DNA from 3 places in the Leclercia sp. LSNIH3 genome. Region 2 is predicted to be linked to each of the others. Evidence: predicted binding sites of a transcription regulator. Region 2 holds the regulator's gene; each other region holds the start of a gene.
What was found. The regulator PurR, encoded in region 2, represses purine synthesis genes. The targets are predictions, from matches to a motif close to CANGCAAACGTTTGCNTG.
Positions count from the first base shown of each region.

Region 1: cvpA (colicin V production protein) is a predicted target of PurR. The motif match lies at 2,761-2,778, and genes of this name have one in related genera.
Region 3: pyrD (quinone-dependent dihydroorotate dehydrogenase) is a predicted target of PurR. The motif match lies at 2,632-2,649, and genes of this name have one in related genera.

Region 1 covers NZ_CP026387.1:3,878,082-3,882,719, reverse strand. Annotated here, with positions in the region: gene C3F35_RS18850 (UbiX family flavin prenyltransferase) at 7-576, opposite strand; gene purF (amidophosphoribosyltransferase) at 666-2,183, opposite strand; gene cvpA (colicin V production protein) at 2,217-2,705, opposite strand; gene dedD (cell division protein DedD) at 2,926-3,633, opposite strand; gene folC (bifunctional tetrahydrofolate synthase/dihydrofolate synthase) at 3,623-4,638, opposite strand, start outside.
Region 2 covers NZ_CP026387.1:334,938-339,575, reverse strand. Annotated here, with positions in the region: gene punC (purine nucleoside transporter PunC) at 1-550, opposite strand, end outside; gene punR (DNA-binding transcriptional activator PunR) at 666-1,598, shown strand; gene purR (HTH-type transcriptional repressor PurR) at 1,595-2,620, opposite strand; gene cydH (cytochrome bd-I oxidase subunit CydH) at 2,916-3,005, shown strand; gene C3F35_RS01640 (MFS transporter) at 3,170-4,336, shown strand; gene sodB (superoxide dismutase [Fe]) at 4,375-4,638, opposite strand, start outside.
Region 3 covers NZ_CP026387.1:757,208-761,845, reverse strand. Annotated here, with positions in the region: gene ssuD (FMNH2-dependent alkanesulfonate monooxygenase) at 1-969, opposite strand, end outside; gene C3F35_RS03780 (sulfonate ABC transporter substrate-binding protein) at 966-1,928, opposite strand; gene ssuE (NADPH-dependent FMN reductase) at 1,921-2,496, opposite strand; gene pyrD (quinone-dependent dihydroorotate dehydrogenase) at 2,745-3,755, shown strand; gene zapC (cell division protein ZapC) at 3,924-4,460, shown strand; gene C3F35_RS03760 (YcbX family protein) at 4,457-4,638, opposite strand, start outside.

The sequences.
Region 1 (4,638 bases), 1.2 Mb from region 2:
TTCCCGTCAGACGCCCTGCCAGCGGGTAAAGAGATCGTCCGGCAGTTCAATGTCGAACTGGTCAATCACCCGGTTCACCGTTTGATTTATGATCTCATCCAGGCTTTGCGGACGGTGATAAAACGCCGGAACCGGCGGCATGATCACCGCCCCCAGTTCGGCCGCCTGAGTCATCAGCCGCAGATGGCCCAGATGGAGCGGGGTTTCGCGTACGCAGAGTACCAGCGGGCGGCGCTCTTTCAGCACCACGTCAGCGGCGCGGGTCACCAGGGTATCGGTGTAGCTGTTGACGATGCCGGAGAGGGTTTTGATGGAACAAGGCAGGATCACCATGCCCGTGGTCTTAAACGAGCCGGAGGAGATGCTGGCGGCGATATCGCGCGCATCATGCACCACGTCGGCTAATGCCTGAACGTCACGCAGGGAATAGTCGGTTTCGAGAGAGAGAGTCTGACGCGCGGCCTGGCTCATCACCAGATGGGTTTCAACGTCTGCGACGTCGCGTAATACCTGCAGCAAACGGACACCGTAAATCGCGCCGCTGGCCCCTGAGATCCCTACTATCAATCGTTTCATGATTATCGCCCTTACTGTAACTGGGCTGACTGTGCAGGATTTTGGCGGGAGTTGCAAGCGAGGGCAGACGCCCTCGCCTGTGATTACGATTAACCTTCGTTGTGCATCTCTAAGCTTTCGAGATCGTTTGCCATTTGCACGGCTTTCGCATCGTCGTTACGCAGAGAGTCGAGGTAGTCGAGATACTGCTGGTCCACGTCTTTGGTAACGTAGATGCCGTTAAACACCGAACACTCAAACTGCTGGATATCCGGGTTCTCGGCGCGCACCGCGTCGATCAGATCGTTGAGATCCTGGAAAATCAGGCCATCGGCACCGATGATCTGGCGGATCTCGTCCACTTCGCGACCGTGAGCAATCAGCTCGTTGGCCGTTGGCATGTCAATGCCGTACACGTTCGGGAAGCGAATTTCCGGTGCCGCAGAAGCCAGATAAACCTTCTTCGCACCCGCTTCACGGGCCATCTCAATAATCTGCTCTGAAGTGGTGCCACGCACGATGGAGTCATCCACCAGCAGAACGTTCTTGTCGCGGAACTCAGCGCGGTTGGCGTTCAGCTTACGGCGTACTGATTTCCGGCGCAGATGCTGGCCTGGCATAATAAAGGTGCGGCCAACATAGCGGTTTTTCACAAAGCCCTGGCGATACGGTTTACCCAGGATACGCGCCATCTCCAGCGCGATATCGCAGGAGGTTTCCGGGATAGGGATAACCACGTCGATATCCAGGTCTTCCCACTCGCGAGCAATCTTCTCGCCGAGCTTGGTTCCCATGTTCACACGGGCGCTATAGACGGAGATCTTGTCGATGAAGGAGTCTGGACGGGCAAAGTAGACGTACTCGAACAGGCACGGGTTGCTGACCGGGTTTTCCGCGCACTGGCGGGTGAACAGCTGGCCTTTTTCGGTAATATAGACCGCTTCACCTGGGGCAACGTCACGCAGGAACTCAAAGCCCAGGGTATCCAGCGCCACGCTTTCGGAGGCAACCATATACTCGGTACGGCCATCGCCAATATCGCGTTTACCCAGCACCAGCGGGCGAATACCGTTCGGATCGCGGAACGCGACCATACCGTGGCCGATAATCATCGCTACGCAGGCATAGGCACCGCGAATCAGACGGTTAGTGGCCGCCACGGCAGCAAAAATGTTGTCGGCTTCCAGCGGATAGTGACGGAAGTTATCCAGTTCGCTGGCAAAGACGTTAAGCAGAATTTCAGAATCTGAAGTGGTGTTAATGTGGCGACGCTTCTCTTCAAACAGCTTTTTACGCAGCTCGTGGGCATTGGTCAGGTTGCCGTTGTGGGCAAGCGTGATGCCATACGGAGAGTTAACGTAGAAAGGCTGCGCTTCAGAGGCGCTGGAACTGCCTGCGGTAGGGTAACGAACGTGACCAATACCCATATTACCCTGCAGACGCTGCATATGGCGGGCTTCAAACACATCGTTTACCAGGCCGTTAGCCTTACGTAAACGGAAGCAGTTGTGTGCATCAATGGTGATGATACCCGCGGCATCCTGCCCACGGTGCTGAAGCACCGATAATGCGTCATAAATAGACTGGTTTACCGGCATGAAACCGGCGATACCGACAATACCGCACATTCGTCATTTCCTCGTTAAGCCACATCTCAGGGTTTATGCCCTGGGCAAAAAACTCGACGAGCTTTGCAGATAGTCGAAGAACCATCTGATGATGAAGCTGAACTGCGGGATCAGCTGCGATTTCTGCCAGTCTTCACTTTTTGAGAACCCGGTAAAGGTATCAAGGAAGAACAGTATCGCGGCGACAATCAACACGCCTCGCAATGCACCGAAACAGATCCCGAGCACCCTGTCCGTTCCTGACAAACCGGTTTTTTCAACCAGTTGGCCGATCACGTAGTTAACAATGGCGCCGACAATCAGCGTCGCGATAAACAGCACCGCGATAGCAATCCCATTTCGAACCAGTTCATCTTCAAAGCCCGTGAACCAGACAGACAGGTAAGTGTAGTAATGACTGGCAACAAAGAAGGCACAGCCCCAGGTTACCAGCGATAACGCTTCACGAACAAAGCCACGGATCAGGCTAACCAGACAGGAAAAACCTATCACCGCAATGATGGCGTAATCAATCCAGACCATATACGTCCCACGATTAAACGCCCTGTCATCCAGTTCGGGGCGAATTCTAACAGAAAAAGAAAACGTTTGCGTAGGGATTTCCTTCCCACGCGTAAATAAAAAAGGCGCTGAAAAAATAATCAACGCCACTGGCCGTTGCGTCTCTTCGGACGCCTGCCCTCCCCTCCTCCGGCACTCTCCTTTAAAGAAAAACAGCAGTGGCAGGGGAAAAAAACCTACATTAATTAACGTTGTAGTTCATCACCACGCCGCTCAGGCCGGAGAGTTGGTTCAGCTCTCCAAGCGATCCTTTCAGCTTATCTTTAGATGCATCCGGGCCGACGAGAATACGGGTAATTTTACCCTGTACCGGCGTCGTAGGTGAAGTGTAAACGCGGTACCCCGCGCCACGGAGTTTAGCCACCACCTCGTTAACCTTGTCGGCATTTTTCAATGCGCCGAGCTGCACGACATAGGCTTTACCGGTTGGCGCCGGTTTCTCTTCTGCCGCCGGTTTGGCCGGTGGGGTTTCCGTCGCCGCCGCCAGCTGCTGGCTGGTGTTATCGCGCTGAGGTTTTGGCTGCGGCTTCTCAACCGGTTTCGGTTTTTGCACCGGCTTTGGCGCATATTGCTCGACCGGCGCCGGAACGGGATCCAGTTCGTTATTGTTACCGGACGCCAGACGCGACGGATCTAAGGATGGTGCCGCGGCATCGCCCGCCTGCACCTCTTCAGCCGCGCCTTCCGGCGGCTGAGCAGGTAACGCCTGTGTCGCCGCTGGCAGCATATCCGGCTCATCCCGGTCGCCAGGTTTCGGCACCAGCGGGATCGCCGCAAACTCATCCTGATAATGTTTTTTCTGTCCATCAAGCAGCCCCGGGAGAATAATGACCCCCAGCGCCACCAGCACAATGGTGCCTGCTAAACGGTTCTGAAACTTACTTGCCACCGGTTCTCCCCGCATCCATTACGTCCATGACATGTGCCACCGTGTGGAAGGATCCACACACCAGCACGGTATCTTCTGGTCTGGCGTCCGCCATTGCCGCGCGCCACGCCAGTTCCACGCTGGCAAAGGTCTGGCCCTGGCCGAGGTGTTGCATCAGCTGTTCGGCCGTAGCCCCACGCGGACCTTCAAGAGGTGCACAATACCAGCTATCGACCACACTCTCCATGCAGGCCAGCGTGCCGCCAATATCTTTATCATGAAGCATACCGATAACCGCCAGCACGCGCCCGGTTTTTGGCAATGATTTGAGACGTCCGGCGAGATAGGCAGCCGCATGGGGGTTATGGGCGACATCCAGAATCAGACGCGGTGATTCGCTGACGATCTGGAAACGTCCGGCCAGAATCGCCTGCTGAATGCCGTCGCGAATAGCCTGCTCGTTAACAGTCAAACCGCTGGCGCGCAATGCGGCCAGCGCCGTGGCGGCATTCGGCTGCGGCACCTGCGGCAACGGTAAGTTCTCCAGCGCGCCTTTGGCGTCTTCAAAGCGCCAGCCACTCTCTGTCACGCTGTAGCGCCAGTCCACGTCGCGACGCTGCAACAGGGCGCCCTTCTCCTGCGCCACGTCAGCGATGGTGTGCGGCATATCGGGTTCACCGACAATGGCTGGTTTACCGGCCCGGAATATACCGGCTTTTTCACGGCCAATGCTTTCCCGATCTGGCCCCAGCCAGTCGGTATGATCCAGCGCGATGCTGGTGACCACCGCCACGTCTGGATCCACAATGTTAGTGGCGTCCAGACGCCCACCTAACCCGACTTCGAGGATCACCACGTCCAGCTGCGCCTGCTTAAACAGCCACAGCGCCGACAGCGTGCCATATTCAAAATAGGTCAGAGAGATATCACCGCGCGCGGCTTCAATTTCTGCGAACGCGGCAGTATGCGCCGATTCGGCTAACTCTGCGTTCTGCACTCGAACGCGCTCGGTATAGCGCACCAGAT
Region 2 (4,638 bases):
TCGCTGGCTTCAGGCTTAAGGCCGGGATCATCAGTACCAAAGTGATCACAAACAGCACGGCGAAAATTGCCTGCCAGCTAAAGTGGGCGAGGATCCAGCTACCGAGCAGCGGTGCCAGGGCCGGAGAAAGCCCGACCAGCGGCATGATGGTGGCGAAGATACGGTTGGTGCGCGACGCCGGGTAATAATCGGTGACCAGTGCCTGCCAGGTGACCGCCGCAGCGCAGACGCCTACCGCCTGGATAAAGCGCAGCACCAGCAGCCAGGTCGCATCGCGAACCCACAGCATGCCGAGGCAGCCGAGGGCGAAAATGGCTAAGCCCGCCAGAAGTACCGGCTTACGTCCGAAGCGGTCGGACATCGGTCCCCACAGCAACTGGGCAAAGGCAAACCCGGCCAGAAACAGGCTCAGGCTGGCGCTGATCGCAGCCGCAGGGGTTTGCAGATCCGCCTGCATAATCGAGAAGGCAGGCAGATACATATCGGTGGCAAGAAAGCCCAGCACGCTTAAGCCGCCGAGCCAGACTAAAAATCCTTTCCCGGGTTTCACTGTTTTATTTTCCTTATGGGCGCAGGTTGTCATTGCCGCAAAGTGTAGGGAGTGCAAACAGGCTTGTGAAACGCTAATATTTGGCGGTTGCGTTCAAAAATTTTGCAGGCAGAAAATGTGGTCAGAATATTCTCTTGAAGTGGTGGATGCGGTCTCGCGTAACGGCAGTTTCAGCGGTGCTGCGCAGGAGTTGCATCGCGTACCTTCAGCCATCAGCTATACCGTGCGTCAACTGGAGGAGTGGCTGGCAGTGCCGCTGTTTGAGCGTCGCCATCGCGATGTGGTTCTCACCCCGGCCGGGCTGTGGTTTCTGAAAGAGGGGCGGTCTGTTATCAAAAAAATGCAGATCACCCGCGAACAGTGTCAGCAGATCGCCAATGGCTGGCGGGGGCATATCTCTATTGCGGTGGACAACATTGTTCGTCCCGAGCGCACCCGCCAGATGATTGTCGATTTTTACCGCCACTTTTCTGACGTTGAGCTGCGGGTTTCTCAGGAGGTCTTCAACGGCGTCTGGGATGCGCTGGCAGACGGCAGGGTTGAGATGGCGATAGGTGCCACGCAGGCGATCCCGGTAGGTGGCCGCTATGCGTTCCGCGATATGGGAATGCTGAGCTGGTGCTGCGTGGTGGCCAGCCATCATCCTCTGGCTGCTCTGGACGGGCCGATCAGCGACGATATTCTGCGCAACTGGCCGTCGCTGGTACGAGAAGATACCTCCCGCTCACTGCCGAAACGGATCACCTGGCTGCTTGATAACCAGCGGCGAATTGTCGCGCCGGACTGGGAATCGTCCGCCACATGCCTCTCGGCAGGATTGTGCGTGGGCATGGTGCCGGTTCATTTTGCCCGCCCGCAAATAGCCAGCGGGAAATGGGTAGAGCTGGCGCTGGAGAATCCCTTCCCGGATGCGGCGTGCTGCCTGACCTGGCAACAAAACGATATGTCACCGGCCCTGGAATGGCTGCTGGATTATCTGGGAGACAGTGAAACGATGAACAGGGAGTGGCTGCGGGAGCCAGAGGTGCTGGCTCCCGGAGAAGATTAACGGCGATAGTCGCGGAACGGACCATCCGCAACGGAACGGCGTTCAATCAGGCGCGGATGCACTTCAATTGACTGGGACTCTTCGCGCTTGTTGACGATACGGTCCAGCAGCATGTTGAAGGCGGTCTCCCCCAGCGAATCTTTTGGCTGGTGGATGGTGGTCAACGCCGGGGTAAAGAAGCGCGCGTTGCGCACGTTATCATACCCGATCAGCGAAACGTCCTGCGGGACGCGCAGGCCCATCTCATCGGCGGCACAGAGCGCACCCATGGCCATAATATCCCCGCCACAGAAGATGGCAGTAGGGCGCGGGCTTTGGGAGAGGATCTGCTGCATTGCGCGGTAGCCGGACTCCGGTTCAAAGTCGCCCTGCACGATCCAGCTCTCTGGCACGGTAATCAACGCTTCTTCCATGGCTTTCATAAAGCCCGCCAGACGGCCGGCACCGGTGTTGCGCTCCAGCGCGCCCGGGATCACGCCGATTTCGCGGTGACCGCGTTCGATGAGGTAACGACCGGCCATGTAGCCGCCTTCAAAGGCGTTATCGATCACCGAGTCGGTGAAGTCGGCCTTCGCTTCGCCCCAGTCCATCACCACCATAGGAATATTGCGATACTCTTCCAGCATAGACAGCAGCGATTCTGGGTATTCGGAACACATCACCAGCAGACCATCGACGCGCTTTTGCGCCATCATCGACAGATAAGCCCGCTGTTTTTCGAGGCTGTTCCACGCGTTGCCGAGGATAAGGGTGTAGCCTTTCTGGAAGCAGTTCTTCTCTACCGCTTCAATGATTTCTGCGAAATAGGGCGCTTCGCTGCTGGTCGCCAGCAGGCCGATCGATTTCGTGTGATTGACCTTCAGACTGCGGGCCACGGCGCTAGGTGAGTAATGCAGCTCTTTAATGGCCGCCCAGACATTATTTCGGGTCTCTTCCGCGACAAAGCGGGTTTTGTTAATAACATGTGATACGGTTGTAGTGGAAACGTTTGCGCGTTTCGCCACGTCTTTAATTGTTGCCATCAGATGTCACTCCAGACCATATCTAAGCTCCTGAAAAACCGGTAGGTAAACGTTTGCCTTCACTCGCCCTAATTGCGCAATTTGAATTGCGGTACGCCGGGAAAACGACACAGGACGTCAGGAGGGGGTCAATGGCCGGTACGCTAATAAATTTAGCGTGGAATTTTGTCTTATCTTGGCCAAAAGGGGAAGAGCAAAAAACGATATCAATCTAAATCCAGCAAGATTTTTACCCTGAACTGTGTAAAAATGAGCAGGCTCACTCTTCATAGGGTGATTAAAAGGAGAAAAATTGATGAGTACCGATCTTAAGTTTTCGCTGATTACCACCATTATTGTTCTGAGTCTGATTGTCGCCAGCGGTCTGGTTGCGGCACTGCACTGATTGATGCGGGAGAGGCAGCTCTCCCTCGTTCCTTTACGCTGATTGTTACGCGCCCTGCAAAAATCTTTTGCTAAATTGTTAACTTCTCATTTTTTGTGATTGATGTCATGCTTTCGCCTTCATTGTTCTGTGTCGCCCGACGACACGGTGTCTGGAGTTGAAGTATGAGAATCAATTTTCCGCTGCTGGCCCTTGCCATCGGTGCCTTTGGTATTGGTACCACCGAATTTTCGCCGATGGGTCTGCTGCCGGTTATCGCCCGAGGGGTAGATGTTTCTATTCCCGCGGCAGGTATGCTGATCAGCGCCTATGCCATCGGGGTGATGGTGGGGGCACCGCTGATGACGCTGCTGCTGTCGCATCGGGGCCGCCGTAACGCCCTGATCTTCCTGATGGCGATCTTTACTGTCGGCAACGTGCTGTCGGCGCTCTCCCCGGACTACACCACCCTGATGCTGTCACGTATTCTGACCAGCCTGAACCATGGCGCATTCTTTGGCCTCGGATCGGTGGTGGCAGCCAGCGTGGTGCCAAAGCATAAGCAGGCCAGCGCCGTAGCCACCATGTTTATGGGGCTGACCATCGCCAATATTGGCGGCGTGCCTGCCGCAACCTGGATGGGTGAGGCGATTGGCTGGCGCATGTCCTTCCTGGCCACCGCGCTGCTGGGCGTGGTGTCGATGATGGCGTTGTTCTTCTCTCTGCCTTCTGGCGGTGCGGGTGAAAAGCCGGAAGTGCGCAAAGAGCTGGCGGTCCTGCTGCGTCCACAGGTGTTATCAGCCCTGCTGACCACCGTCCTGGGTGCCGGTGCGATGTTCACTCTTTATACTTATATTGCCCCGGTGCTGCATGACCTCAATCAGGCGACGCCAGCCTTTATCACCGCCATGCTGGTGCTGGTTGGCGTCGGTTTTTCCCTCGGCAACTATCTGGGCGGCAGGCTGGCTGATAAGTCCGTAACCGGCACCCTGAAAGGCTTTTTACTGCTGCTTATCGTGATCATGGTGGCGATTCCGTGGCTGGCGCGGAATGAGGTGGGCGCGGCCGTGGCGATGGTGATATGGGGTATGGCGACCTTTGCGGTGGTCCCCCCGTTGCAGATGCGCGTTATGCGCGTAGCCAGCGATGCGCCAGGGTTATCTTCTTCGGTGAATATCGGTGCCTTTAACCTGGGGAATGCGCTGGGGGCGGCGGCCGGTGGGGCGGTTATTTCCAGCGGAATGGGTTACAGCTTCGTTCCGGTAATGGGGGCGATCATTGCCGGTCTGGGGCTTATTCTGGTCTTGGCCTCCGGGCGAAAACAACCTGAACCGGTTTGCGCGACCAAGTAAAAAAAATAACGCCGAAGGAGTTACCTTCGGCGTTTTGTTTATGCCGCGAAGTTCTTCGCAACAAACTCCCAGTTTACCAGCGCCCAGAAGTGCTCCAGGTAATTTGGGCGCGCATTACGGTAATCGATGTAATACGCATGTTCCCAGACGTCAACGGTCATCAGCGGGGTGGCGCTGGTGGTTAATGGCGTCCCGGCGTTGGAGGTGGAAACGATAGCCAGCTTGCCGTCCGCTTCTTTGACCAGCCAGGTCCAGCCTGCGCCAAAGTTCTTCACCGCCGCATCAGTAAACTTCGCTTTAAA
Region 3 (4,638 bases), 420 kb from region 2:
ACCGAGTCCGGCGTATTCATTAATCCGCGCCGCGACGGTTGGGCCATCACCCACTAACGCCGTGCCCGCACCGCCGCGCACCAGCCCCACGCCCGCCCACAGGTTCGGGCTGATCTCCAGATTCTCTCGCTTGCCGTTGTGCAGAGAGGCCATCCGGTGTTGCCCTACGGAATCGGTACGGGCCAGGGCGGCCTGGGCTTTGGCAATGGTGGCGTCGTCCAGATGGGCGATCAGGCGGTCAGCGGCCTGCCACGCCTCTTCCGTGGTTTCGCGCACAATCACGTGCAGACGGATCCCGAAGCGCACCTGACGACCGCGGGCCGCCGCTTTGGCACGCACCTGCTCAATCTTCTCTTTAACCAGTTCCGGCGGCTCGCCCCAGGTGAGGTAGAGGTCTACCTGCTCGGCGGCCAGGTCCTGGGCGACGTCCGATGAACCGCCAAAATAGAGTGGCGGACGTGGCTGCTGGATCGGCGGGAAGAAGAGTTTCGCATCGCGAACATGAATATGTTTGCCCTCGAAGGTCACGTTCTCACCTTCCAGCAGACGACGCCAGACGTGGGTAAATTCAGCGGAGGCTTCATAGCGCGCGGTGTGATCCAGGAAGACACCGTCTCCCGCCAACTCCTGCGGATCGCTACCGGTAACCAGGTTAAACAGCGCCCGTCCGTTCGACAGGCGATCCAGGGTCGCAGCCTGGCGTGCGGCCACCGTCGGAGAGGTCACGCTCGGACGCAGGGCCACCAGAAACTTCAGGCGTTGTGTCACCGGGATCATCGATGCCGCCACCAGCCATGCATCTTCGCAGGAGCGGCCAGTCGGAATCAGCACCCCGGTAAAGCCAATCCGATCTGCCGCCTGGGCTATCTGCTGAAGATAAGCATGATCCACCGGGCGTGCGCCCTCGTCGGTGCCAAGATAATGACCATCACCATGGGTAGGTAAAAACCAGAACAGATTCAGACTCATGACTTATCTCCTTTTAGCGCTGTGGGGTGCCAGATACGGTCGCGAATATCAATTTTTTTCGGGACCAGGCGATTGTCGTAGAAAAGATCAGCGGTTTGCTGCTGTAACACGGCGGTATTGGCATCCACCGGTTTGATGACGGTAGGCGGGCGGTGATCCAGATAGGTGGCAATCACCGGCTCCGGGAGACCCATCGTTTTTGCCAGCAGGGCGATACTGGCCTGACGTTGACTCTGAGTCAGGGCATCCGCCTCGCTAAAGGTATTCAGGACGCCCTGAACAAATTCACCGTTTTTCTCGGCATAAGGGCGAGCGGCAAGGTAGAAGGAACCGGTCTGTTTCAGGGTTTCGCCATCTTTAAGCACCCTCACGCCACCCTGCAACAGGGCTGCGGAGTAGTAGGGATCCCAGATGGCCCAGGCATCCACGTTGTTTTGCTGGAAGGCGGCGCGCGCATCCGCCGGTGACAGATAAACCGGCTGAATATCTTTAAACGTCAGTCCTGCCTGCTGCAGGGCGCGCAATAAAAGATTGTGTGAGCTGGAGCCTTTCTGAAAAGCGACTTTATGACCTTTAAGGTCTGCGACGGTTTTAATCGGGCTGTTTTCAGGAACCAGGATCACTTCGGCTTTCGGTTTGGGCGGCTCCACGCCAACGTAGACCAGATCTGCCCCGGCGGCCTGAGCGAAGATGGGCGGGATATCGCCGGTGCTGCCGAGATCGATACTGCCGACGTTCAACGCCTCCAGCATCTGCGGGCCTGCCGGAAACTCTACCCAGGAGAATCTGGTGTCCGGGTAGCGTTTTTCCAGCAGCTGGTGGCTTTTCGCCAGCACCATGCTGACGCTGCCTTTCTGGTAGCCGATACGCAGGCTATCCGGGGTAGGCTCGGCAGCGTGCGCCAGGGCAGAAAAGGCCAGAAGCCCTGCGAGGCCTGTACGGACCAGGGATTTAAACATGGGCGACTCCTTTCTGAAGACCAAAAGCAGGAACCTGGACGTCGCGGCGGTGCAACGCCTGCCAGAACGTCTCCAGCGCGCTGTCGAGACGGGTCTGTAAATTCGGGGTAAAGTGCGGCTTGTGCTGGTAATCGATCACCTGCGAATCATCGGCAAACACGCCATGCAGTATCTCCTGAGCTTTCAGGGCGCTGAGGACGGGCTTCAGGGCATAATCTACCGCCAGCAGGTGGGCGACGGTGCCGCCAGTCGCCAGGGGCAGGACAATTTTGCCTTCCAGCGCGCGCTCCGGCAGCAGGTCGAGCAGGGTTTTCAGGGCACCGGAAAACGAGGCTTTATAAACCGGCGTTGCGACGATCAGCCCGTCGGCATCTTTGAGCTGCTCATTCAGGGTTTTTAGCGCCGGGCTGTCGAAACGCGCATAAAGAAGATCTTCCGGGGCAAAGTTATGTAGATTCCAGTGGAACACCTCAACATCCAGCGAAGTGAGTTGCTCTCTTGCGTACTCCAGCAGCGCGCTGGAGCGGGAAGGGAATCGCGGACTGCCAGCCAACGTAATGACGCGCATAAATGCTCCTTATAACCAATTGTTTGCTTTTATCTAACATTGATAACATTTGTTGGCAGTGTGGCATTGCTGACTTATTCCACTAAATGATTTATCTGCAGAATAAATGCCAAAAAATGAATAAAGGAGGAATGAAAAGTAAACGATTGCGCGGCAGGGCGCTTTTTTTGTCCCAGGTCAATTCCCTTTCCCGCTGCAATCGCAGATAATACGCCCCCGGTTTGCACACCGGGAATCCAGGAGAGTTCATGTACTACCCCTTCGTTCGTAAAGCCCTTTTCCAGCTCGATCCTGAGCGCGCTCATGAATTTACATTCCAGCAATTACGCCGTATTACGGGAACCCCGCTTGAAGCGCTGGTGCGCCAGAGAGTGATGGAGAAGCCGGTCACCTGCATGGGATTAACCTTTAAAAACCCACTGGGTCTGGCAGCAGGGCTGGATAAAAACGGCGAGTGCATCGATGCTCTGGGTGCGATGGGCTTTGGTTCCATTGAAATTGGCACCGTCACGCCACGTCCACAGCCGGGTAACGACAAGCCGCGCCTGTTCCGTCTGGTGGAGGCCGAAGGGCTGATCAACCGCATGGGCTTTAATAACCTCGGCGTCGATCATCTGGTCGAGAATGTGAAGAAAGCGCATTTCGATGGCGTTCTGGGCATTAATATCGGCAAAAATAAAGACACGCCGGTAGAGCAGGGCAAAGATGACTATCTGATTTGTATGGAAAAAGTCTACGCCTACGCCGGGTATATTGCGGTGAATATCTCTTCACCTAACACCCCAGGCCTGCGCACGCTGCAATATGGTGAAGCGCTCGACGATTTGTTAGTCGCCATCAAAAATAAGCAAAATGAACTCCAGGCGACCCACCATAAATATGTTCCGGTGGCTGTTAAAATCGCCCCAGATCTGACCGAAGAAGAGCTGGCGCAGGTGGCCGACAGTTTAGTTCGCCATAATATTGATGGCGTTATTGCCACTAATACGACCCTCGACCGTTCTTTAGTGCAGGGGATGAAATATTGCGACGAAATGGGCGGCCTGAGCGGGCGTCCGGTGCAGTTAAAAAGCACTGAAATTATTCGTCGTCTGTCAGAAGAATTGAAGGGCCGCCTGCCAATTATTGGGGTGGGGGGAATTGATTCAGTGATGGCCGCGCGCGAGAAAATGGCGGCTGGCGCTTCGCTGGTGCAGATATATTCGGGCTTTATTTTCAAAGGCCCACCGCTGATTAAAGAAATCGTTAATCATATCTAATCTTTTATCATGACTCACAACCAGGGCTTTATTTCCAGCTCTGGTTGTTTTATATTCCCGGACTGTTGCTTTATTAGACATTGTGGTCTTTGATTATTGAAGTTTAAAAAGCGAAGCGGCAATACAGGACTTTCTTACGACAGGACGTTTTAGGAACGGGAGAGACAAATGCGAATTAAACCTGACGATAACTGGCGCTGGTATTTCTGTGACGAGCACGATCGCATGATGCTCGATCTGGCCAATGGTATGTTGTTTCGTTCTCGTTTTGCCCGCAGGATGTTGACCCCGGATGCCTTTGCCGATACCGGTTTTTGCGTTGATGATGCTGCACTCTATTTCTCTTTTGAAGAGAAGTGCCGTGACCTCGAACTGTCGAAAGAACAACGCGCCGAGCTGGTGCTCAATGCGCTGGTGGCGATACGCTTCCTTAAACCTCAGATGCCGAAAAGCTGGCACTTTCTTGCTCACAACGAGCGCTGGTCTCCCGTCACCGGCGATGCCGCGTGCGTCAGCCTGAGCGAGAATGCCGAGCAGGTGAATTTGCTGGTGGTGGAGCCGGGCGATAATGCCGCGCTCTGTTTACTGGCGCAGCCATCGGTGACCATTGCCGGGCGCACCATGCAGCTGGGCGACCCGATTAAAGTGATGAATGACCGGCTAAAACCGCAGCCGGTCTGTTTCAGCCTCGAGCAGGCTGTTTAAGCTTCCAGCTGTAACGCACTTTTCGGTACGCAGCTGCAGCACAGAATCGTGCCGTCACTGCCGATAGCCGATTTCTTCAACGCCGTTACTTCGCCTTCGACCAGGGTAACGCGACAGCATCCGCAGATCCCCGCCCGGCAGGAATAGGGCACACGAATACCGGCCTGTTCAAGCTGTT